One region of the Pseudarthrobacter sp. YAF2 genome, then DNA from elsewhere that is predicted to be linked to it. Evidence: predicted binding sites of a transcription regulator. Region 1 holds the regulator's gene; the other holds the start of a gene.
The links. Region 1 encodes HrcA, which represses chaperone genes, less so after heat shock. Its sites were predicted from a motif close to TTNGCACTCGNNNNNNNCGAGTGCNAA; they were not measured.
Positions count from the first base shown of each region.

Region 2: groES (co-chaperone GroES) is a predicted target of HrcA. The motif match lies at 5,669-5,695, and genes of this name have one in related genera.

Region 1 covers NZ_JBFRDA010000019.1:22,358-31,600, forward strand. The annotation lists gene lepA (translation elongation factor 4) at 1-1,614, shown strand, start outside; gene hemW (radical SAM family heme chaperone HemW) at 1,640-2,869, shown strand; gene AB4Y79_RS18030 (DUF4870 domain-containing protein) at 2,872-3,282, opposite strand; gene AB4Y79_RS18035 (DUF3097 domain-containing protein) at 3,399-4,250, opposite strand; gene hrcA (heat-inducible transcriptional repressor HrcA) at 4,424-5,437, shown strand; gene dnaJ (molecular chaperone DnaJ) at 5,521-6,648, shown strand; gene AB4Y79_RS18050 (16S rRNA (uracil(1498)-N(3))-methyltransferase) at 6,651-7,427, shown strand; gene AB4Y79_RS18055 (GerMN domain-containing protein) at 7,414-8,373, opposite strand; gene AB4Y79_RS18060 (PhoH family protein) at 8,719-9,243, shown strand, end outside.
Region 2 covers NZ_JBFRDA010000002.1:216,062-230,587, forward strand. The annotation lists gene AB4Y79_RS02930 (acyltransferase family protein) at 1-65, opposite strand, end outside; gene AB4Y79_RS02935 (DUF389 domain-containing protein) at 190-1,158, shown strand; gene AB4Y79_RS02940 (ATP-dependent DNA ligase) at 1,181-2,704, opposite strand; gene AB4Y79_RS02945 (dihydrofolate reductase family protein) at 2,774-3,376, shown strand; gene groL (chaperonin GroEL) at 3,529-5,139, opposite strand; gene groES (co-chaperone GroES) at 5,219-5,512, opposite strand; gene AB4Y79_RS02960 (hypothetical protein) at 5,768-6,148, opposite strand; gene AB4Y79_RS02965 (THUMP-like domain-containing protein) at 6,202-7,443, shown strand; gene AB4Y79_RS02970 (shikimate 5-dehydrogenase) at 7,474-8,292, opposite strand; gene AB4Y79_RS02975 (glycoside hydrolase family 3 N-terminal domain-containing protein) at 8,334-9,785, opposite strand; gene AB4Y79_RS02980 (glutamate--cysteine ligase) at 10,183-11,334, shown strand; gene tsaD (tRNA (adenosine(37)-N6)-threonylcarbamoyltransferase complex transferase subunit TsaD) at 11,481-12,572, opposite strand; gene rimI (ribosomal protein S18-alanine N-acetyltransferase) at 12,569-13,084, opposite strand; gene tsaB (tRNA (adenosine(37)-N6)-threonylcarbamoyltransferase complex dimerization subunit type 1 TsaB) at 13,081-13,752, opposite strand; gene tsaE (tRNA (adenosine(37)-N6)-threonylcarbamoyltransferase complex ATPase subunit type 1 TsaE) at 13,746-14,360, opposite strand; gene alr (alanine racemase) at 14,357-14,526, opposite strand, start outside.

The DNA.
Region 1 (9,243 bases):
GGCGTCAGCTATGCGCTGAACATGATCGACACGCCGGGCCACGTGGACTTCACCTACGAGGTGTCCAGGTCCCTGGCCGCCTGCGAGGGTGCGATCCTCCTGGTGGACGCGGCCCAGGGTATCGAGGCGCAGACGCTTGCCAACCTCTACCTGGCCATGGAGAACAACCTCACCATCATCCCGGTGCTGAACAAGATCGACCTTCCGGCAGCGCAGCCGGAGAAGTATGCAGCCGAATTGGCCAACCTCATCGGTGGCGACCCGGAGGACGTCCTGCGTGTATCCGGAAAGACCGGCGTCGGCGTTGAGGCGCTCCTGGACAAGATCGTCCGCGACCTGCCCGCCCCGAAGGGCGACCCCGACGCACCGGCCCGTGCCATGATTTTCGACTCCGTCTATGACACCTACCGGGGTGTTGTTACCTATGTTCGCGTCGTGGACGGCATGCTCCACCCCCGTGAGCGCATCCAGATGATGTCCACCAGGGCCTCGCACGAGTTGCTGGAAATCGGTGTCAGCTCCCCGGAACCCACACCGTCAAAGGGCCTCGGCGTCGGTGAAGTAGGTTACTTGATCACCGGCGTGAAGGATGTGCGTCAATCCAAGGTGGGCGACACCGTCACCAACCTGGCCAAGCCGGCCACCGTGTCACTGCCCGGTTACGCCGACGCCAAGCCCATGGTGTTCTCCGGCCTGTATCCACTGGACGGGGCCGATTATCCGGTACTCCGTGACGCCCTCGAAAAGCTCATGCTCAACGACGCCGCCCTGGTGTACGAGCCGGAAACCTCCGCGGCGCTGGGCTTCGGTTTCCGCGTCGGCTTCCTGGGTCTCCTGCACCTGGAGATCACCCGCGAACGCCTGGAACGCGAATACAACCTGGCCCTCATTTCCACCGCGCCGAACGTTGAGTACGAGGTCACCCTGGAGGACAAGAAGGTGGTCCAGGTCACCAATCCCAGCGAGTACCCCACCGGCAAGGTCGCCGAGGTGCGTGAACCCATGGTGTCCGCCACCATCCTGGCTCCCAACGAATTCGTGGGCGCCATCATGGAACTGTGCCAGGCCCGGCGCGGCGTCCTGGGCGGGATGGACTACCTGTCCGAGGACCGGGTGGAAATCCGGTATCGCCTCCCGTTGGCAGAGATCGTGTTCGACTTCTTCGACATCCTCAAGTCCAAGACCCGGGGCTACGGTTCCCTGGACTGGAAGGCCGACGGCGAGCAGGCAGCCGACCTGGTGAAGGTCGACATCATGCTCCAGGGCGAACAGGTGGATGCCTTCAGCGCCATCACGCACAAGGACAAGGCCTACGCCTACGGCGTGATGATGACCGGCAAGCTGCGCGAACTCATCCCGCGGCAGCAGTTCGAAGTGCCCATCCAGGCAGCCATCGGTTCCAGGATCATCGCCCGCGAAAGCATCCGCGCCATCCGCAAGGACGTGCTGGCGAAGTGCTACGGCGGCGACATCTCGCGCAAGCGCAAGCTGCTGGAGAAGCAAAAAGAAGGCAAGAAGCGCATGAAGATGGTGGGCACTGTGGAAGTTCCGCAGGAAGCGTTCATCGCCGCGCTCACCACGGACGAATCAAAGGACAAGGCCAAGAAGAAGTGACCACCGCGCAGCGGGGGACCCGCTGATGCCCAGCGTTCTTCCCTTTGGCGACCCGGCGCCGTCGGACGGTCTGCTGCCCGCACAGGCAGCAGACGGTGCGGCGGACCGGGCGTTCGGCTTGTACGTCCACATACCGTTCTGTGCTGTGCGCTGCGGGTACTGCGACTTCAACACGTATACGGCCACGGAACTCGGCGGCGGCGCATCCCAGGATGCCTACGCGGGCACGGCGGTCTCGGAAGTGGCGCTGGCCGCGCAGGTACTGCAGCGTTCCGGCATCCCGGCGCGCAAGCTCAGCACCGTCTTCTTCGGCGGCGGAACCCCCACGCTCCTGCCGGCCGACGACCTCGCCTTGATCCTGCGTACCTCCATCGACCAGTGGGGAATCGAAGACGGCGCGGAAGTCACCACCGAGGCCAATCCCGACTCGGTCACGCCTGAATCCCTTGCCATCCTCAAGGATGCCGGTTTCTCGCGGGTCTCGTTCGGCATGCAGTCCGCCGTCCCGCACGTGTTGAAGGTCCTTGACCGAACCCACACACCGAGCCGGGTTCCGCAGGTTGTCCAGTGGGCGCGGGAGGCCGGACTTGCCGTCAGCCTGGACCTGATCTACGGCACGCCCGGCGAATCGCTTGCGGACTGGCGGTATTCCCTCGAAACAGCGTTGTCCTATGAGCCCGACCACATCAGCGCCTATGCGCTGATCGTCGAGGACGGTACCAAGCTCGCCGCGCAGATGCGGCGCGGCGAGGTCCCCGGAATAGACGACGACGACCACGCCGACAAGTACGAGCTCGCCGACCAGCTGATCACCGCAGCCGGGCTCGGCTGGTACGAGGTCAGCAACTGGGCACGGACCCCGGAGCAGGCCTGCCGCCATAACCTGGCCTATTGGCGGGGCGATGACTGGTGGGGGATTGGCCCCGGCGCACACTCACATGTCGGCGGGGTGCGCTGGTGGAACGTCAAGCACCCTGCGGCGTACGCGACCCGGCTGTCGCAGGGCCTTTCCCCGGCGGCGGGCCGGGAAACCCTGGACCCGGATACCAGGAGGCTGGAGCGGGTGATGCTGGAGGCGCGCCTGCAGTCCGGGCTTGAAGTCTCGACGCTGAGCGCCCTGGGACGCCATCAAGTGGCTGGCCTGATCGCGGATGGCCTGGTGGAACCGGCCCCGGCATTTCACGGACGGCTGGTCCTCACGCTGAAGGGCCGCCTCCTGGCTGACGCCGTGGTCCGCCGTATCCTGCCCGACTAACGTTATTTGATCCAGCGCAGGTTGTACGGGTAGCGGTGCGGCTGGCCCCGGTTGACGTGGATCCCCGCGGCCACCGAGAAGCAGGTCAGCGCCACCCAGATCAGCGTGGCGATGACGGCGAAGATGTTTCCCACGTACGGAATGAACACCAGGATGTTGGCCAGCACCGCGGCGATGGTAGGCGGCAGGCTGAAGTTCAGCGCTTCCTTTGACTCCTGCGCGGTAAAAGGTCCGCGGTCCCGGAAGATCAGGTAGATCAGCAGGGACGGAATGCACCCCAGGATCCCGCCGAAGTGGGCCAGCGTGGCCCATTGGCGGTCTTCGCTGGCCGTGAGCGGCAGCGCATTGGCGGGGACGCCATGGTACTCGGAACGGCCTTGGCCGTCCCTGTGATCACGTGCGTTTTCTGCCACAGTCTGTTTCCTTCTGGGTGCAAGTGGTGCTGACTACAAATAAGGACTTGGTGCAACGCTGCCAAAATCAGGCATCGCACTATCCAGAATACTTGGTCGCGGACCGGGGGCGGCCGTCAGGGCGCGGTAAGAAAATCGATCACTTCCTCAACCCGTCCCAGCAGCGATGGTTCCAGGTCGGCGTAGGTGCGCACGGCTCCCAGGAGTTTCTGCCACCCCAGCCCAATATCCTCCTTTGTTGCGTGCGGCCAGCCAAAGGCTTTCAGGATGCCCGTCTTCCAGTCCTGCCCGCGGGGAATCGCCGGCCACTGCGGGATGCCCAGTACCGCGGGCCGGATGGCCTGCCACACGTCGACGTAGGGGTGGCCGACAATGAGGACATTTCCGGCCGCGCCCGGGGACGCCATCACGGCCTCGGCGATGCGCGATTCCTTGGAATCGGGCACGAGGTGGTCCACCAGCACCCCAAGTCGCCTCCCCGGCCCTGGCCTGAAGTCCGCCACGGCGGCGGTGAGGTCGTCGATTCCGTGCAGGGGCTCGACGACGATGCCTTCGACCCGAAGGTCGTCTCCCCACACCTTCTCCACGAGTTCGGCGTCATGCTTGCCTTCCACCCAGATCCGGCTGGCCTTTGCCACCTGGGCCCGCTGCCCGGCGACCCGTACCGACCCGGAGGCGGTCCGTCCGGCGGCGGGGCCGGAAGCAGCCGGGGCCGGTGCCGGCGGCATCAGCCGGATGGGCTGGCCCTCCAGGAGGAACCCGAAGCCAAGCCGGAAGGAACGCGACTTTCCGCGGCGGTCCTCCAGGGCCACCACGTGCATGCCGCCCGATTTCTCCACCCGGGTGACAGCTCCCACCCAGCCGGATTGGACTTCCTCAAGCACCATGCCGCGCTCCACGGGGACCTCGGGCAGTTCGGTCCGGGCCGGGGCGGAGATCCCGCGGGGGCCCCAGTTCTGGTAGTCCATGGATTCGATCCGCCTCGCGTTAGGTCCTCACCTCCGGAGTTTCGCCCGGAGCGGTACCAATGCTAACAACGGGTCGAGGCATAATAGACTGTTAGCACTGAGGCATGTCGAGTGCTAACCCTGGGGCGGCGCCGGACGGGGTGCGCGCCCCGGACCGTGGATGGAGGTGGAGAGTGAGCGAGCCACGCAAACTGGAAGTGCTGCGGGCGATCGTGGAGGACTACGTCCACTCCCGCGAGCCCGTTGGTTCAAAGGCGCTGGTGGAACGGCATCATCTCGGCGTTTCCAGCGCCACCATCCGCAATGACATGGCGGCGCTGGAAGATGAGGGCCTGATCACCGCTCCGCACACCAGCGCAGGGCGTATTCCCACGGACAAGGGCTACCGCCTGTTCGTGGACCAAATCTCAGCGGTCAAGCCCCTGTCGGCGGCCGAGCGCCGTGCCATCCAGTCGCTCCTGGAGGGCGCGGATGACCTTGACGACGTCCTGGAACGCACCGTCCGGCTGCTGTCGCAGCTGACCAACCAGGTGGCCGTGGTCCAGTACCCGCACCTGAGCAGGGCCCTTGTCCGCCACATCGAGTTCGTGCTGTTGGCCCCGCGCAAAGTCCTGGTGGTGCTTATTGCCAACAGCGGCAAGGTGGAGCAGCGGGTTATCGACGTCGGCCAGGACCTCGGTGATGAAGGACTCGCTGAGCTGCGGACCAGGTTCCTCGGAGCCCTGGGCGGCACCGCACTGAGCCACCTCGCCCAGGCGCTGCCGGCCGTCGTGGCTGCTGCGCCGCACCCTCAGCGCCAGGCCGCGCACGCGCTGGCGCTCGGGCTCGAGGTTTTGGCCCAGAGCAGCCGGGAAGACAGGATGGTCATGGCCGGAACGGCCAACCTGGCCCGATCCAACGTAGACTTCCCACTCAGCATCGGGCCGGTGCTCGAAGCACTCGAGGAGCAGGTGGTGATGCTGCGGCTGTTGAGCGAAATGGCCCAGGACCACCGCGGTGTGGCAGTTAGCATCGGAAGGGAGAACCCTTACGACGGCCTCGCCGAGGCTTCCGTTGTGGCCACCGCCTATGGCCCTGACAGCGCCGCGAAGGTAGGGATCCTTGGCCCCACACGGATGGATTACCCCACGACCATGGCCGCCGTCAGGGCCGTGGCACGCTACCTTTCCAGGATTTTGGGGCCCTGACCCTCCGCTGCCGGAGCACCTTCGGCTGCAAGACCGGAGACCGGGCCCAACTGCACGCAGTACAACAAGGAAGAGATACAACTTTGAGCAGCCACTATGACGTCCTTGGAGTCTCACCCGAAGCTACGGGCGAAGAGATCAAAAAGGCCTACCGCAAGCTGGCCCGCACCCTGCACCCGGACGTAAACCCGGGAGCGGACGCGTCGGAACGCTTCAAGGCAGTCACTCACGCCTATGAGGTCCTTTCCGACCCCCAAAAGCGCCGCATCTATGACACCACCGGCAACGAGAACGGAACGGACAACGGCTTCGGCGGCGCCGGCTACGCAGGCCAGGGATTCGCGTTCCAGGACATTTTCGATACCTTCTTCGGCGCCGGCGGCACGTCCGGTCCGGCGTCCCGGGTGCGCAGGGGACAGGACGCACTCATCAGTGTCCGGATCGACCTTCGCGATGCCGTCTTTGGCGTCAACAAGAAGCTCGAAGTGGACACCGCCGTTGTCTGTCCCACGTGCGAGGGATCATGCTGCCGCCCCGGCACCCACCCGGAGCGTTGCGATATCTGCGGCGGCAGCGGCCAGGTCCAGCGGGCCGTCCGCTCCATCCTGGGCCAGGTCATGACGGCGGCCCCGTGCGGCACCTGCGAAGGGTTCGGCACGGTGATCAAGGATCCCTGCAACGAATGCAGCGGCCAGGGCCGCATCCGCAGCCGCCGGTCGCTGACCATTAAGGTCCCGGCCGGCGTTGCCACCGGCACACGCATCCAGCTCTCCGGGCAGGGCGAAGCGGGTCCCGCCGGTGGACCCGCCGGCGACCTCTATGTGGAGATCCGGGTCAACAACGACGCCACGTACGTCCGGGAAGGCGACGACCTGCACGCCACCCTGCACATTCCCATGACCGCGGCCGCCCTCGGCACTGACGTCAGCCTGGAAACCTTCGACGGCAGCCAGGAAATCGACGTCAAACCCGGTACCCAGTCTGGGGAGATCATCACCCTGCGCGGGCTGGGCGTCACTCATCTGCGGGGCTACGGGCGCGGTGACCTGAAGGTCCACCTCCAGGTCGACACTCCCGCCAAACTCGACGCCGCGCAGGAGGACCTGCTGCGCCAGCTCGCCAAGCTCCGCGGGGAACAGATCACGGAGGGAAAGCTCGCTGCCAGCGGCGGCATGTTCGCCAAGCTCCGGGACCGGCTCGGTAACCTGTAGCGGTGAGCAACCCCGTATTTTTCACCAGCCCCGGCTCACTTGACGGCCTGGCTGCCGGACAGGTCTTTGTCCTGGAGGGCCCCGAAGCCCGGCACGCCGTCACCGTCAAGCGCTTGTCGCCGGGGGAGGCAGTGGACATAGTCGACGGAGCCGGCATCCGCATGACCGGCAAGGTGGCAACGGCGTCCTCCTCTATGCTTGAGGTGGAGTGCGGGACCGTGGCGGCGGAAGACAGGCCCGAGGTCCGGCTGGTGCTGGCACAGGCACTGGCCAAGGGCGACCGGGACGAACTGGCCATTGAGACAGCGACGGAACTGGGCATCGATGCGGTCATACCCTGGCAGTCCGAACGCTCCATTGTCCGCTGGAAGGGGGACCGGGCCGCCCGGGCCCACGCCAAATGGCAGTCGGCCGTTGCCGCCGCCGCCAAGCAGGCGCGCCGCGCCTGGATCCCCGAGGTCCGGGCCGCCGTCGAAACGTCCGGGCTGTGCGCCGCCGTGGCGGCCGCGGACCTGGCCGTCATCCTGCACGAAGACGCCGTAAGGCCCCTGCGGGCTGTTCTTGAAGCGTGGCAGGGGAGCACGGGTGCCGGGCCCCGCGAGGTCCTGCTGATTGTCGGCCCCGAAGGCGGCATCAGCCCCCGCGAGGTGACGAAACTCTGCGATAACGGTGCCGTGACGGCCCTGCTGGGACACCACGTCCTGCGGTCCTCCACCGCCGGCCCGGCCGCCGTCGTGCTGGCCAGCGACATCCTGGGGCGCTGGACTACCGCACCTTGAAGGACCGTGTGTCCTCGTTCCGGTCCGGCTCTCCGCCGGAGCCGGCCTGCGCTACATGGAGCTCGTAGTCACCGGCCGGCAGGTTCAGGGCCAGCGTGAAGGCGCCTGCCTGGCCCTGTTCCGCAGCTGCGGTCGTTTCGCCGCTCAGGAAGGGTGTCTTGCCGGCACCGTTGTCCGCCACCTGCAGGATTTGCCAGTGAAGTTTTGCTCCGGGTGAGGTGCTCCGGCCAGTGATCTTCACGCTGCCGCCGGGGACCTCGGTGTTCTCCTGCGGATCGATGATCCAGACCGGTGCCACCAGGCCGGCGGCGCGCGTCATCAGGGCGCCCAACTGGATCTTGCCGAACGCGACGTAGTCGGTGTGCCCGTCCACGAGGATCCGGACCCGGACCTGCTGGCTGGTGTCGATCAGCCCCGAACTGGCGGCGGCGGCCGTGGCCGTGTAAATCAGTTGCTGGATGGCGCGCGCAGCCATGTCGGCGTCGAGGTTGCTGTTGAAGGCGTCAGCCGAAACGTCCACCGTGATGACGTCTTTGCCTGAAATCGATGTGGCCAGCTTGTCCGGATTCTGCCACGGCGTGAAGAAGTCGGGGTCGAGCGGCTTCTCCGACATCATGGCGCGCAACGCGCGGGTGACCGGGTTGTCCTGCTCGGGGACGTCGCGGAATTCGCGGTACAGGAAGATGTTGCCGCCGCTGCGGCCGATCCAGTACACGGGTGCCTTGTTGGAGGACTGCGTGGTTTCCAGCGGGGCGCTGGTGGAAGGTGCGTCCGGCATGGTCCCGCCAGTCGCCGGGACAGATGCGAGGGTGCCGGTGGGGGACGGGCCGCCCTCGGCGGTGCAGCCCGCAAGGACGGGAACAAGCACCAGGACTCCTGCCAGGACAGCCGGGCGCAAGCGGCCCTTCGTTCGGCCTGCCCTTTTGGGCACAGAGGTTTCCGGCACTGTCCTGCCCTAGTCCTTTCCTGGCGTGGCGGGCCGATCCCCTGGCGGCCTGGAGTTCCAGCAGCTGCTGGATTTCCAGCATTACACAGGGGTACGGCCCCACAGCCGTTCTTTGGCCGTCACGGCCCAACTGCAACGGGAACGATATGAGGCCGATATGAAGTTGATACCTAACGGCCGTACCCGCGGCTATAGGCAGGGACCCGGCGTATCCGTCGGCGGCTCCCGCTGGCGTAAGATGAAGGGATCGCTGGGCAAGGAGCACCGTGCAACGGGCGCCCCTTTCCGGCACGGAAAAACTGGATGAAGAATTTCGAGGGGACCACAGGCCTGCGGGCCAGCACCATGACTGAATCAGCAAATGGTAAGCGCCGGCTCAATACAGGCGACGGCAGCCCCGGGGAATTTCCCCACTCCCTGCCGGGCATCCGGACCGAAGTTGTCCTGTTCGAGAACTCGGACCAGATGGTTCAATCACTTGGCAGCCACGATGAGGCGTTGCGGTTCATCGAAGTCCAGTTCCCGGACGTCAACTTCCACGTCCGCGGCAATGAGCTCTCCATCAGCGGGCCTGCCAGCGACGTCCCCCGGATCATGCGGCTCCTCCAGGAGGTCCGTGGCCTGGTGGCCCGGGGCACGGTGATCACCCCCGCGGTGCTCCAGCAGCTGGTGGCGCTCCTGCGCACCCAGTCACTGCAGAACCCCGTGGACGTGCTCACGCATGACATCCTCTCGAGCCGCGGCAGGACCATCCGGCCCAAAACGCTGAACCAGAAGAACTACGTGGACGCGATCGACGCCAACACGGTGATTTTCGGGATCGGGCCGGCCGGCACCGGCAAGACCTACCTGGCTATGGCCAAAGCCGTC
Region 2 (14,526 bases), on a different contig from region 1:
GTCGGTTTGCGGTTGCGGCCGGGGACGGTTCCTGCCGTTGCCGGTGCCGTCCGGATCCCCGTCATCGACACTTCGAACCCCTCACACCACCGGCCGGCCAAAGCATCCAGCCTACGCACCGGGGTTTGGAAGGGCCAATCCGGAGTCCGGCGCGAACTAAGCTGGGCCCAGGTGTGGAAGGGAGCCGGCGTGATCGTCCAATTGCGGATTTGCGTGCCCGGAGAATTGTCCGAGGTGACGCTGAAGGCCTGCCGGGACCAGGTGGGAACTGCGGGTGTCGCATTGATCTCCAGCGCGTCCGTGGTGCCGCCGGGTGATGTCATCGACGTCCAGATCGCCAGGGAGTCCGTGGAGGAACTCCTGGAGAAGCTTGAGGTCCTGAAGATCGGCGACGTGGGCTCCGTTGCCATGACCACGCCGGAATTCGTCCTGTCCAGGGATGCCGACCGGGCGGAGCACGCCGCACCGGGCGACGGTGCGGACGCTATGATCTGGGACGATGTGACAGGGCAAACAGGCGAGGATTCCAGGCTCACGTGGAACTTCCTCGCCTTCCTGGTGCTGGCAACGCAGCTCGCCGGAATCGGCATTGTGACCGATTCCCCCATCGCGATTGTGGGCGCCATGGCGGTGGGTCCCGAGTTCGGGCCGCTGGCCGCCCTCGCCGTTTCGCTTGCCACCCGGCAGTGGAAGCTTGGCCGCCGTGCAGCCATCGCCCTGGGCGTCGGGTTTCCGGTCGCCATGCTTCTGGCGGCTTTGACGGCCTGGCTGTCGATCCCGCTGGGCCTCTTCCCCCGCGATGCCCTGGACAAGGGATCCGCCGTCGAATTCATCTACCATCCCGGCCCCTACTCATTGATCGTTGCCATCCTGGCGGGATTCGCGGGAATGCTGTCGATCATTGGCCGGCGGTCCGCGGCACTGATCGGGGTCTTCATCTCCGTGACCACCGTGCCGGCGGCCGGATATGTGGCGGTGGCTTTGGTCCTGGGTGAGTTCCCGAAGGCGGCCGGCTCGGCCCTGCAGTTGTTGCTGAACCTCGTGGGCATCGTCGCGGCCGCGGTCGCGGTCCTTCTTTTCTACCGGGTGGTGGCCAAGCGGCGGCCTGCGGCAGCGGCACGGAACTTGAGGCAGCAGCGCGGCGGCACCCGCAACTGACCCGCCACCAACCATCCGCACGCTAGGGACGCAGCAGGGCGCGGAGGGTCTGGATGGTGTCGGCTTCCGCCGGGGATTTATCGTCGCGGTAGCGTTTCACCCGGGCAAACCTCAGGGCGATTCCGCCCGGGTAGCGGGGTGACTGCTGGACGCCGTCGATCGCTATTTCGACGACGGTGACCGGCTCAACCCATACGGTTCCGGCGGTACGCCGCACCTCGAGTTCCTGGAATTTCTCCGTCTGCCAGCGCAGCAGTTCATCGGTGAGCCCTTTGAAGGTCTTGCCCACCATCACGTAGCCGCCCGGCTCACCGAAGTTTCCTTCAGGATCCAGTGCTCCAAGGTGCAGGTTCGAAAGCAGCCCGGTCCGGCGCCCCGACCCCCATTCACAGGCGAGCACCACAAGGTCGTAGGTGAGCACGGGTTTCACCTTCACCCAGTTGGATCCCCGCCGTCCGGCGGCGTAGGCGGATCCGATACTCTTCACCACCACGCCCTCGTGACCGGCAGCCAACGCGTCCCGGGACACCCGTTCAGCCACGGCCGGGTCTGCCGTAATCTCGCCGGGGATCCGGTGTCCCGGAGCTATCCGTTCCAGCGCGTCGATGCGGGCGGACAACGGCTCGTCGAGCAGGTCCCGCCCGTCGAGGTGCAGCACGTCGAAGAACCAGGGATGCAGCACCGTTTCCCGCGCTGCATCAGCGCCGAACCGTGACATGGTTTCCTGGAACGGCCGTGGGCCGCCGTCCTCGTCGAGGGCGAGGGTCTCGCCATCGAGGATCACATCCTGCACCGGCAGCCCGCGCACCAGTTCCACCACCTCCGGGAGCCTGTGCGTGACATCGGCGAGGTTGCGGGTGTAGATGCTGATGTCCTTGCCGGCCCGGTGGACCTGGATGCGGGCGCCATCGAGCTTGTATTCCACCGAGGCTTCCCCGGTGGTTTCCAGGGCTTCGCCGGGGCTGGAGGCCGTGGCGGCAAGCATGGGCTGCACGGGGCGGCCGACGACGAGGCCCACCGCTTCAAGCTCGGCTGCGGTCCCTGTCATGGCGAGCAGGGCGGTGCCGCCCAGATCCCCCGAAAGCATCGCCGCGCGTCGTACGGCAGCGACCGGCCTGTCCGCCGCGCGGGCCACGGCATCCGTCAGGACGCCGTCGAGGGCGCCGGTGCGCAGTTCCCCGAGCAAGACGCCCGAGATGAAGGCCTGCTCCCCCGGCGTCGCGGCCGTCATCAGGTTCCCGAGCGTGGCTGCGCGGCCTGCCGCCGAACCTGCTCCCGCGGTGGCGAGCAGCCTGTCCAGCGCAGCATCGAGGTCGGCAACGGTGAGGCTTGCTGCCCCGGCCGGTTCCGCTTTGGCCGCCGCCACGCTGCGCCACCCCGCTCCGACGCGCCCCTGCCGGGGCTTCGCCACCAGCAAGCCCACCGCCGTCGGAATCTCCGCGGGCTCAAGCCGGCGCAGCAGGTCCGCAAGAGCCTCGACCTTCGCAAGCCGGGACCGTGTGGACGCCACGGCGTCGGAGGTTTTGACGAGCTCAAGAAGCAGCATGGCATCATCCTGCCACGTGCCGGCCCCGCGGCTCTGGACAGCGCACAAGCGGCCTCCCACACTGGACGCATGGGATTCATCGTTGCCAACCTGTTCATCACCCTCGACGGCGTCTACCAGGCTCCCGGCGGCCGGGAGGAAGACACCCACGGCGAGTTCGCCTTCGGCGGCTGGCAGGCGCCTGTCTCCGACGACGAGGCCGGCGCGGCCATCGCCGCAGAGATCGGCCGAATGGATGCCCTGCTCCTTGGCCGGAACACTTATGACATCTTTTCGGCTTACTGGCCGCACCAGTCAGGGGAGATTGCGGATGCACTCAACCGGGTGCCCAAGTTCGTCGTCTCGCGCACTGCGTCCACCCCGGACTGGGCCGGAACCACGGTGCTGCCCGATGAGAGGGCCGCGGGACGGCTCCGCGACGAGTACGGGCAGGTGCACATGTTCGGCAGCGGAGTCCTGATCCGCTCACTGCTGGCTGCGAACGTTCTGGACCGCCTCCACCTCTGGCTTTACCCGGTCACGCTGGGTCAGGGCAAACGCCTGTTCGACGCCGGCACCGTCCCCGCGTCGTACCGCCTCGCCGAGCCGGCCCGCAGCTACCCGAAAGGGGCGGTATCGCTGGTGTACGAACGCGCGGGCGGGGTTGAGACGGCGGAGATGGCCGCGACCTGACCCCACCGTCCCCCTGACGTCGCTCCGTCCGCCCAAGGAACCCTGGCGGCGTGCCCAGGCAAGGCAGCCGAGGCGTCCTGCAGAAGGCACGCAAAAGGCTGGCCCGGCACATGCCGGACCAGCCTTTTTCGTCAAGCCTTCAAGGCGAAGCCTTAGTGGCTGTGGCCTGCGTGCTCGTCCTCTTCGGCGGGCTTCTCCACCACCAGGGTCTCCGTGGTGAGAACCAGGGCAGCGATGGATGCCGCATTGCGGAGGGCTGCGCGGGTGACCTTGACGGGGTCGATGACACCGGCAGCGATCAGGTCCTCGTACTCGCCCGACTTTGCGTTGAAACCGTTGTTGGTTTCCAGGTCGGCCACCTTGGACGTGATGACGTAGCCGTCGAAGCCGGCGTTCTGGGCGATCCAACGCAGCGGCTGAACCAGGGCGCGGCGGACGATCCCCACAGCAGCGGCGGCGTCGCCTTCGAGTGCCTTGACGGACGGGTCCTCATCCAGGGCCTTGAGGGCGTGGATCAGTGCCGAGCCGCCACCGGCCACGATGCCTTCTTCCAAGGCCGCGCGGGTGGAGGAAACAGCGTCCTCGATGCGGTGCTTCTTTTCCTTCAGCTCAACCTCGGTGGCAGCGCCCACCTTGATGACGCCGATGCCGCCGGCCAGCTTGGCCAGGCGCTCCTGGAGCTTTTCGCGGTCCCAGTCGGAGTCGGTGCGGGTCAGCTCGGCGCGCAGCTGGGCTACCCGACCTGCAACATCCTCGGCCGAACCAGCGCCGTCGACGATGGTGGTGTTGTCCTTGGTGACGGTGATGCGGCGGCCGGTACCCAGCACCTCCAGGCCAACGGTGTCCAGGCTCAGGCCCAGTTCCGGGGAAACAACCTGCGCACCGGTCAGGGTGGCGATGTCCTGGAGCATGGCCTTGCGGCGGTCACCGAAGCCGGGTGCCTTGACGGCCACGACGTTCAGGGTGCCGCGGATGCGGTTGACGATCAGCGTGGACAGGGCCTCGCCGTCGACGTCCTCGGCAATGATGAACAGCGGCTTGGAGCTCTGCAGTGCCTTTTCCAGCAGCGGCAGGAATTCCTGGATGGAGGAGATCTTGCCCTGGTTGATCAGGATCAGGGCATCCTCAAGGACAGCTTCCTGGCGTTCGGCGTCGGTGACGAAGTACGGGGACAGGTAGCCCTTGTCGAACTGCATGCCCTCGGTGAGGACCAGTTCGGTCTGGGTGGTAGAGGACTCTTCGATGGTGATGACGCCATCCTTGCCCACCTTGCCGAAGGCTTCGGCGAGGAGTTCGCCGATCTCGTCGCTCTGCGCCGAGATGGCGGCAACGTTGGCAACCTGGCTGCCTTCAACGGGGCGGGCGTTCTCCAGCAGGCGGGCAGCTACGGCCTCGACCGAAACTTCGATGCCGCGCTTGATCTGGCCGGGGGCAGCGCCGGCGGCAACGTTGCGCAGGCCTTCCTTGACCAGGGCCTGCGCCAGGACGGTGGCGGTGGTGGTGCCGTCACCGGCAACATCGTTGGTTTTGGTGGCTACTTCCTTGGCCAGCTGCGCGCCAAGGTTCTCGTAGGGGTCGTCGAGTTCGACTTCGCGGGCGATGGTGACGCCGTCGTTCGTGATGGTGGGGGCGCCCCACTTCTTGTCCAGGACGACGTTGCGGCCGCGGGGGCCGAGCGTCACCTTGACGGTGTTGGCGAGCTTATCGATGCCGGCCTCGAGGGCCCGGCGGGCAGCGTCGTCAAACGCAAGCTGCTTTGCCATGGTTTTGTCCTTTCAAAGACAGAAACCCCGCACTGCCGGCCAGCAGAAGCGTGGCCGGCAGCACGGGGATCCGAAAGAGTTACTTTACGACGATCGCCAGGACGTCGCGGGCGGACAGCACGAGGTACTCGGTGCCGCCGGTCTTGACTTCGGTTCCGCCGTACTTGGAGTAGATGACGACGTCACCAACTGCTACGTCAACCGGAACGCGGTTGCCGTCTTCGAAGCGGCCGGGGCCTACTGCAACAACTTCGCCTTCCTGCGGCTTCTCCTGCGCGGAGTCCGGGATGACCAGGCCGGAAGCCGTGGTCTGCTCGGCTTCGAGCGGGCGGACAACGATACGATCCTCAAGAGGCTTAATAGAGACCGACACTCGGACCTCTCCTTTTCGTCAGCAAATTTGTGGACTGGAAAGCTTTCCGCCGTGGCTGGCAAACCGTCGTCGCGGTGCCGGCAGCAGCCTGGCTGGCAGCTCTTCATGTGTTAGCACCCTCCGGGGGAGAGTGCTAATGAAGACTCTATGTAAGGGTTAGCACTCGGTCAAGGTGAGTGCCAACTTTTCGTCATGGGCGTACTCTGTTTCGCACCATTCCTGGACGCAGTAGCGGGCCCGCGGGCTCCCGCAGCCTCAGCGGCCCAGATCGTCGAAGTCCACGTCTTCGCCGCCGTCGGCATCGCTGCCGCCCTGTTTCCGGCCCCGGAACAGCACCCAGCCCGCAGCGGCGGCGGCGAGCAGCGCAGCAACGAGGAAGAAGATGCTTCCGGCCCGGGCGCCGTCGTACAGCCCGCGGATATCGCGGGCTTCCTGCGTGTTGTCCGCGATGTCGTTGCCGCCCACCGAATAGACGGTGGCGTTGAACGTGTCGAGGAGGAAAATGATCACCAGAAGCGCGATGCAGACCACTGCCACTACGGCGGCAGCGATCAGGACCGGGCGGGCAAACCGGGCAGGACCACGTTCCTTGGGTCCGTGTTCGCCGGTCTCCCCGGGGGCTGCGCTTTCATCCATGGTCTCAACACTATCGGCAACCCGGCATACGCTCCTCCACTAGGCTGGAACCCATGGCTCACGCTCCCCAGGACCAGATTGCACCGCTGCTGACCCCCGAAGGCTGGGAGCTGCTGGCATCCCTGGGCCCCTACCGGGACGAGGATTCCTTCGAACTCAACTCCGCCCTCCGGAAGGCCGGCCATCCGGCCGGGCTTGTCTCCGCCGTTCTGACCCAGTCACGGCTGCGCACAAAGGCTGAGGCGAAGTTCGGCGAGTTCGCCCGCCAGATGCTCTTCACCCAGGCCGGCCTGGAGCAGGCCACCCGCCTGAAGGTCGCGGCGCGCCACGCGCAGCGCTTTGCCGCCGCCGGGATCAACCACGTGGCGGACCTGGGTTGCGGCCTCGGCGCCGATTCCCTGGCCCTGGCATCCCTGGACCTCACCGTGACCGCCGTCGAGATGGACGAGACCACCGCGGCCTGTGCCACGGTGAACCTGATCCCCTTCCCCAATGCCACCGTGGTGCACGCGGACGCGGAAACGGTGCCGTTGGAGGGCGTCGACGGTGTCTGGCTGGATCCTGCCCGGCGGGTCACCTCCACGTCCGGCACCAAGCGGATCTGGGACCCCGAGGCGTTCTCACCCCCGTTGTCATTCGTTGAATCGCTCGCGGCGTCGGGGAAGGCAGTGGGCGTGAAGATGGGCCCCGGCATGCCGCACGAATCCGTGCCCGCAGGCTGCGAGGCCCAGTGGGTGTCGGTAGCCGGAGACGTCACCGAGGTGACCCTGTGGTTCAACGCGGTCAGCCGGCCAGGGGTGCGCCGCGCAGCCTTGGTCCTTGGTTCCGAGGGTGCGGCCGAACTGACCAGCGCGGACGACTTCGGAGCCGGCCCCTCGGCCCCGGTGGGACCGGTGGAGGGCTACCTGTACGAACCCGACGGCGCCGTGATCCGGGCCGGCCTGGTTGCCGATGTCGCCCTGGAACTCGGCGGCCACCTGGTGGATGAGCACATCGCCTACATCTGCGCGCCGGAGCTCATGGCCACGCCGTTCGCAAAGGCCTACAAGGTGCTGGAGGTGAGGCCCTATAACGTCAAGGCGCTCAAAGCCTGGGTAAAGCAGGAGGGCATCACCGTGCTGGACATCAAGAAGCGGGGCACCGCGGTAACCCCGGAAGAGCTGCGGAAGCAGCTGCTGCCGGGCGGGAAGGCAGCCGGCAAGGGTTCCGGCAAGAAGGGCGCCGGCAAGGCCGCCACCCTGGTCCTGACCCGGATTGGCGAGGACCGGGTGGCGATCGTGGTCGAGCCTGCCTGACCGGCACTGGGCAGCTCCTGCCGGACCTGCCTATTGGGCGCGCATGAATTCCTCGGCCGCCTGCACCTGCTCCGCCGTGGGCCGCACTCCGGTGTACAGGACAAACTGCTCCAGCGCCTGGATGGTGGCCACCTCAGCACCGGTAATGACCGGCTTGCCTGCGGCTCGGGCGGCACGGATCAGCGGCGTCTCGGCCGGCAGGGCCACCACGTCGAACACCAAGCGGGCCGCTTCGATGGCCCCCGCCGGGAAAGCCACGGTGTCCGCTTCCGTCCCGCCGGCCATCCCCAACGGGGTGACGTTGATGATCAAGTCCGCCGTCCCGCCGTCGAGCGCTTCACGCCACCGGAAACCGTACTGGTCCGCGAGCGCCCGGCCGGAAGCCTCGTTCCGGGACACCACCGTGACATCGGTGAAGCCGGCGTCCCGCAGGGCCGCCACCGTGGCCTTCGCCATCCCGCCTGAGCCCTGCACCACCACGGAGTAGCCCGTGGGGACTGAGTTGGTGGCCAGCAGTTGTTCGATGGCCGTGTAATCGGTGTTGTACGCCTTGAGATGGCCGTCGGTGTTCACGATGGTGTTGACGGAATCGATGGCTTTGGCGGAGGGGTCCATCTCGTCCACCAGGGCTATGACGTCTTCCTTGTAGGGCATGGAGATGGCGCAGCCCCGGATGCCCAGGCCGCGGACACCGGCGATGGCCTGCTCAAGGTTGGTGGGCGCGAACGCCTTGTAGATCCAGTTAAGGTCCAGTTGCCCGTAAAGGTGGTTGTGGAACCGGGTCCCGTTGTTGCTGGGACGGGCGGAGAGCGAGATGCAGAGGGTCATGTCTTTATTCAGAATGGGCACCCGACCATTAAACGCGTTCCCCCGCTAATCCCGCTCCCGGGTCACGGGCTGCAACCGGTTCCGGCAGGATAGGGCCCGACGGCGGCAGGCAGCTTTCCGGGGGCCGTCGCCTTCCCTGCCAGGACGGCGGCGAGGGCGTCGAAGGCGGTGTCATTGCGGCCGTAGAGCGCCAGCTTGATCGGGGCGCCGGAGTCCTGCAGCGGCCAAGGTGCGTCCAGGGTTACCGCGATGTCGCCGCCTGCCGGTTTGCCGCCGAAGCCGATGAGGTTGACCACGGGGCCGGAGCCAACTGCCAGGCCGGCACGGGCGGCAGCGGTTTCGAAGCGTTCCCGGTCCCCCGGTCCCCCGCCCTCGACGCGTATTGCACCCGGCACCAGGGGTCCGCTGCAGGGGCCGGACAGGACCGTCACGGCGGACGCCGAGACCTTGGCCGACAACCCGGCGCCGCTCCCGGCCGGAGCACCGCCTCCGGGTGCCCCTGCAGGGGCCGCCGTCCGTGCGTGCCAGACCATCATGGTGGCAACCCGGCGGGCGGCGTCATCGAGCCGCGCGGCCGGGAGGGTTCCGGCGGCCAGGGCCTGCAGGATGGCGGCATGCGCCTGTTCCACGTCGGCGGGCATCAGCAGCAGGTCGGCGCCCGCGGCCAGGGCCTTCACGGCGGCAGCGCCGGCCGGGTACTGCTCTTCCACGGCGCCCATGTTGAGGGCGTCGGTCACTGCCACACCCTGGAAGCCCAGGTTCCGCAGCGCCGCGTAACTTGGCGCGGAGAGCGACGCCGGGACGCCGGGTTCCAGCGCGGGCACGGCGATGTGCCCGGTCATGACGACCGGCAGACCGGCGGCCACGGCGGCCTGGAACGGTTTCCAGTCCCTGCCCCGAAGTTCATCAATGGTGGCCGGCTGGACCGGGAGGCTGAGGTGGGAGTCAGTTGTCACCGAGCCGTGCCCCGGGAAGTGCTTGACGGTGGGAAGGATGCCTGCGTCCAGCATGCCCCGGGAGAACGCCACGCCCTGCGATGCCGCCACCGCCGGATCGGCGGACATGGAGCGGGCGCCGATGGTGGGGTCCTTGGGTCCAATGGTCACATCCGTGTCGGGCGCGAAATCGAGGTCAAACCCCAACGGCACCAGTTCGGCAGCCAATGCTTTGCCGGCCTGATGGGTCAGGTCCTCGCTCCCCGCAGCGCCGTAGCTCATGGGCGCGGGCCATTCGGTGAGCGGGGCGCCCAGCCGCGCCACTGCACCGCCCTCCTGGTCCACGCCGATGATCCCGGGCCATGGCCGGCCGTCCGCGGCCACAGCTTGCCGCAGCCGCTGGTTGACGGCACCCATGGCAGCTACGTCAACCTTCCCCTGGGGGTCGCGCGGCACGTTGTCGCCCATGATGATGGACCCGGCCAGGTGCAGGCGCTGGATGAGCGCCGCGTGGGCTTCCACCTGGTTGCCTTTGAAGAACGGAAGCAGGACCTGCCCGGCCTTTTCCTCCGGCGACATCGCCGCCACAGCCGCCGCGGCGGCGTCCTGGTCCCGCTGCTCCGGCCCCCACCCCAGGGGCCGGGAGCCTGCGTCAGGCGAGGGTGAAGCGGAAGGTCCTGCCGGCGTCGTACTTTCTGCGGCGGAAGCGCTTGCAGGCGGGGCGGAGGACGACGGCGGGGCCGGAGCTGGGGCGGCCGTGCAGGAGGCCAGTGCCAGGGCGGACAGGGCCAGGAGGAGAGGGAAGGATTTGGCAGGACTGGTTTTGGCAGTGTTGGTCCTGGCAGGGGTGTGACGCATGGGGAACGGAGCCATCAATACGATGCTACCCCTGGACTAGACTTGGACCATCCGTTCGCCAGCCGGCGCAGCCTGTGAGCGGCATCAGCCAGCGGCAAACCGGACAGTAAGGAAAAGTGTGAAGATCGACTTCGCGTCATCGAGGCAGTCAACCCTCGGTGTTGAGTGGGAGCTTGCCCTGGTGGACGGGAAGACGGGCGAGCTCGCGTCCGTGGCCAACCAGGTGCTCCGCGGCGTGGCCTCCCGCCACCCGGAACTCAACGAAGACGACGAACATCCGCACATCAAGCAGGAACTCCTGCTCAATACCGTGGAACTGGTTACCGGCATCTGCGAGACGGCCGCCGAAGCCAAAGAGGACCTCAACCGGTCCGTCGCCGCCGTCCGCGAAATCACCGACCCCATGGGCGTGGAGTTGTTCTGCGCCGGCAGCCACCCGTTCAGCCCGCCGCAGCTGCAGCCGGTCACTGACAAGGCGCGGTACGCCAAGCTCATCGACCGGACCCAGTGGTGGGGCCGGCAGATGGTCATTTACGGCGTCCACGTGCATGTGGGACTGGACCGCCGGGACAAGGCACTGCCCGTCCTGGACGGCCTGGTCAACTACTTCCCGCACTTCCAGGCGCTCTCCGCGTCCAGCCCGTTCTGGGGTGGCGAGGACACCGGCTACGCCTCCCAGCGCGCACTGATGTTCCAGCAGCTTCCCACCGCAGGCCTGCCCTTCCAGTTCAAATCCTGGGAGGAATATGAGTCCTATGTGCAGGACATGACCACCACCGGCGTCATCGACACCATCTCCGAGATCCGCTGGGACATCCGGCCGGTGCCAGCGCTCGGGACCATCGAGATGCGTATCTGCGACGGCCTGGCCACGCTGGAGGAAGTGGGCGCCATCGCGGCCCTCACGCAGTGCCTGGTGGACGAGTTCTCCACCACCCTGGACAACGGCGGCACCATTCCCACCATGCCGCCGTGGCACGTGCAGGAGAACAAGTGGCGCGCCGCCCGGTACGGCATGGACGCCATCATCATCCTGGACGCCGCGGGCAAGGAGCAGCTGGTCACCGACCACTTGCTGGAGACGCTGAACCGGCTGGAGCCGGTGGCGGCCAAGCTGCGCTGCTCCGACGAACTCGCCGACGTCGAGAAGATCATCCGCCGCGGAGCCGGGTACCAGCGCCAGCGCCGGGTCGCCGAGGAGAACGGCGGGAACCTCCAGGCCGTGGTTCTGGACCTGGTCAAGCAGATGCGGAACGGCCCCACCGCCTGACCCGGCCCCTCGGCTGACGTGGCCCCTCGGCTGACGTGGTTCCTCCCGAGACGGGGCACTTCGGCACGGACACGCCGGCCGTCGTCGTGATTTACGACGGCGACGCCCGCAAAGTGCCCCGCGACGGTTCGCCGGGCCCACTGCCGTCAGGCCGGAAGCGACACCGAGGTGACCGGCAACGACGAATCCGGGGCGAAGCCGATCCCGCTGGGTGCCACTCGCGCCATCACCAGCTGCGCGCCAAGGGCCGCCACCATGGCGCCATTGTCCGTGCAGAGGTCCAGCGGCGGCACGTGCAGGCGGATACCGGCAGAGGCGCAGCGTTGCCCGGTCAGTTCCCGCAAGCGTGAGTTGGCCGCCACCCCGCCGCCCAGAAGGACATCCTTGATCGCGTGCTCGCGGCAGGCCAGGACGGCCTTGGACGAGATGACATCCACCACCGCTTCCTGGAACGCGGCTGCGATGTCTGCCACCGGGATCTCCTCCCCCCGTGCCTCGAACTGCTCCACGCAGCGCGCCACGGCCGTCTTGAGGCCGCTGAAGGACCAGTCGTACCGGTGCGGTCCGGGCTCGTCCGCACTGCCCATGTACTTGGGCTGGGTGAGGCCGCGCGGAAAGCGGATCGCTTTGGGGTTGCCGTTGCGGGCCACCTTGTCGATGGCCGGTCCGCCAGGGTAGCCCAGGCCCAGAATGCGGGCCACCTTGTCGTAGGCCTCGCCGGCGGCGTCGTCGATGGTGGCGCCCAGGAGGTCCACATCGCTGGTGATGCTGTTGATCCGCAGGATCTCCGTATGGCCGCCGGACACCAGCAGGGCGCCCAGGTTCGCCGGCAGTTCCTGCTTCCTGCCGGTTGCCCGGTCATCCAGGAGACCAACCCCAACGTGCGCCACCAAATGGTTGATCGCGTACAGCGGTTTCCCGGTGGCGACGGCGAGCGCTTTGGCAGCGCACACGCCCACCATGAGCGCGCCGGCGAGCCCGGGCCCTGACGTCACGGCGATGGCATCCACGTCCGCCAGGCATACGCCGGCGTCCGCCAGTGCCTGCTCCAGGGTGGGTACGAACGCATCCAGGTGGGCTCGGGAGGCGATCTCGGGGATGACGCCGCCGAACCGGACGTGCTCGTCCATCGAGGATGAGACGGTGTTGGTCAGGAGGGTGGTGCCGCGGACAATTCCGACGCCGGTTTCGTCGCAGGATGATTCAATGCCCAGCACCAAGGGCTGAGTGCGGTTCATTGGCTGCCTGCTTCCGTTGCTTCGCCACCGGCGGTTTCGGCGGCCAGTTGCAGCCGCATGATCAGGGCGTCCACGCCGTCGCGGTAATAGCGGGGACGGATATGGATCTGCTCGAAGCCGAACCGCAGGTAGAGCTGTTGGGCCCGCGGGTTGTCGGCGCGGACTTCGAGCAGGACGTCGGCGGCGCCCCGGCGGCGGGCCTCCCCGATGAGCCGGGTGAGCAAGTCGCTGCCGATGCCGCGGCCCTCGTACTTCGGGACGACGGCGATGGTCTGCACATCGGCGATGGGTTCGATGCACATCAGGCCGGCGTAGCCCACGATGCCGTCGCCGCCCTCCGCCACCAGGTAGCGGCGCGTTTCCGGCTGGGACAGCTCGTCCAGAAACATCTGCACGGGCCAGGCATCGATCGGGAAGAGCTGGTGTTCGAGGAGTCCGACGGCGGGAACATCGTCCAGGGTCATGTCGCGGACCGTGATACCCGCCATCCGCGGATGGGTCATCCTGCTCATAATGCCCGCTTCCGCGGTCCGGGAACCTGGGCGTCGGATTCGCGCAGGTACAGCGGGGTGGAGTCCAGCAGGGATTCCCCGGAGGCCAGCCTGGCGAGGGCGAACTGGCCAAGGTACAGGGCGTCCGGCTGCTCGGCTGCGAACTCCGGGTGGGCTTTCAATACGTCGCCGTACAGCCCGGCACCGGCGCCGAACGCAGGCAGGTCCGGCAGGTCCGCGGCGAAGCCGACGTGCGGGCCGTCCTGGAGCAGGGGCAGCTGGCCATCGGCCAGGCTGTAGCGGGCCCAGTAGACCTCCTTGCGGCGGGCGTCGGTGACCACCAGGAATTCCGGAACGGCCGCGGTGGATTCCGCTACTTCCAGGGCCACGGCATCCAGGCTCATCAGCCCGTGCAGGGGCTTGCCCCAGACGAACGCCAGGGTGCGGGCGGTGGCAATGCCGGAACGCAGTCCTGTGAACGGTCCTGGGCCGACGCCCACCACCAGGGCGTCCACGTCCGCGCCGCTGACTCCGGCCTCGGACAGCATGGCGTCGATCCCGGGGGCGAGTACCTCGGCATGGCTGCGGGTGTCCTCTGTCGCGAAGCTGGCGATCACGCTTTCAGGGGCATCGTCGGACACCAGGGCGGCGCTTGCCACGGCCGAGGTGTCAATGGCGAGGATCAGCATGGGAGTCCCCCTTCAAAGCCGCCCAGCGCCGGCGCCGTTGCCCAGCGGGGCCCGTACCCGCGCAGCACGATGGTGCGTGGTTCGTCGGTGTCGTCGTCGTCAAAGTCCAGGCTTCCGGACGGCCCGCCCGTGGTGCCCTCGTCACCGGCAGCTTCCACGGTGCTGCCAAGGCCGATGGCACGGTGCAGGTCGATCTCCAGGCGGCTCTCGCTCAGGTGCTCCACCCGGTCATGGCCCCACTCCACCACGGTCACCGACGAATCCATCGTGTTCTCAAGGTCGATGTCATCGATCTCCGCCACAGATCCCAAACGGTAGGCGTCCACGTGCACCAGGTCCGGGCCGCCGGGACGAGGACCGTCCGGCAGGTTGGGGTGGATGCGGACCAGGACAAACGTGGGCGAGATGATGCCCGCGCGGACACCCAGCCCCTCCCCCAGCCCCTGCGTAAAGGTGGTCTTCCCGGCGCCAAGTTCACCGGAGAGCACCAACAGGTCTCCGGCCTGGAGTACCTCCGCCAAATGCCTGCCGAACGCCTGCGTCTGTTCCGCCGTCGTCGCCGTAAACGTCTTTTCCCAGGTGGCCGCCGGCTGCCCTGTCCCGCTCATGCCGCCCCTGCCGTTCCGGGCAAGCCCGCCAGGCCGGGGCTGCTGCCGGCCTGCTGGTCCTCGTTGATGAAACGGCGCGGAACGCGGGGACTGATGCGGGTCACGATCTCGTAGTTGATGGTCCCGGCGGCCTGTGCCCAGTCGTCAGCCGTGGGGCCGCCGTCGG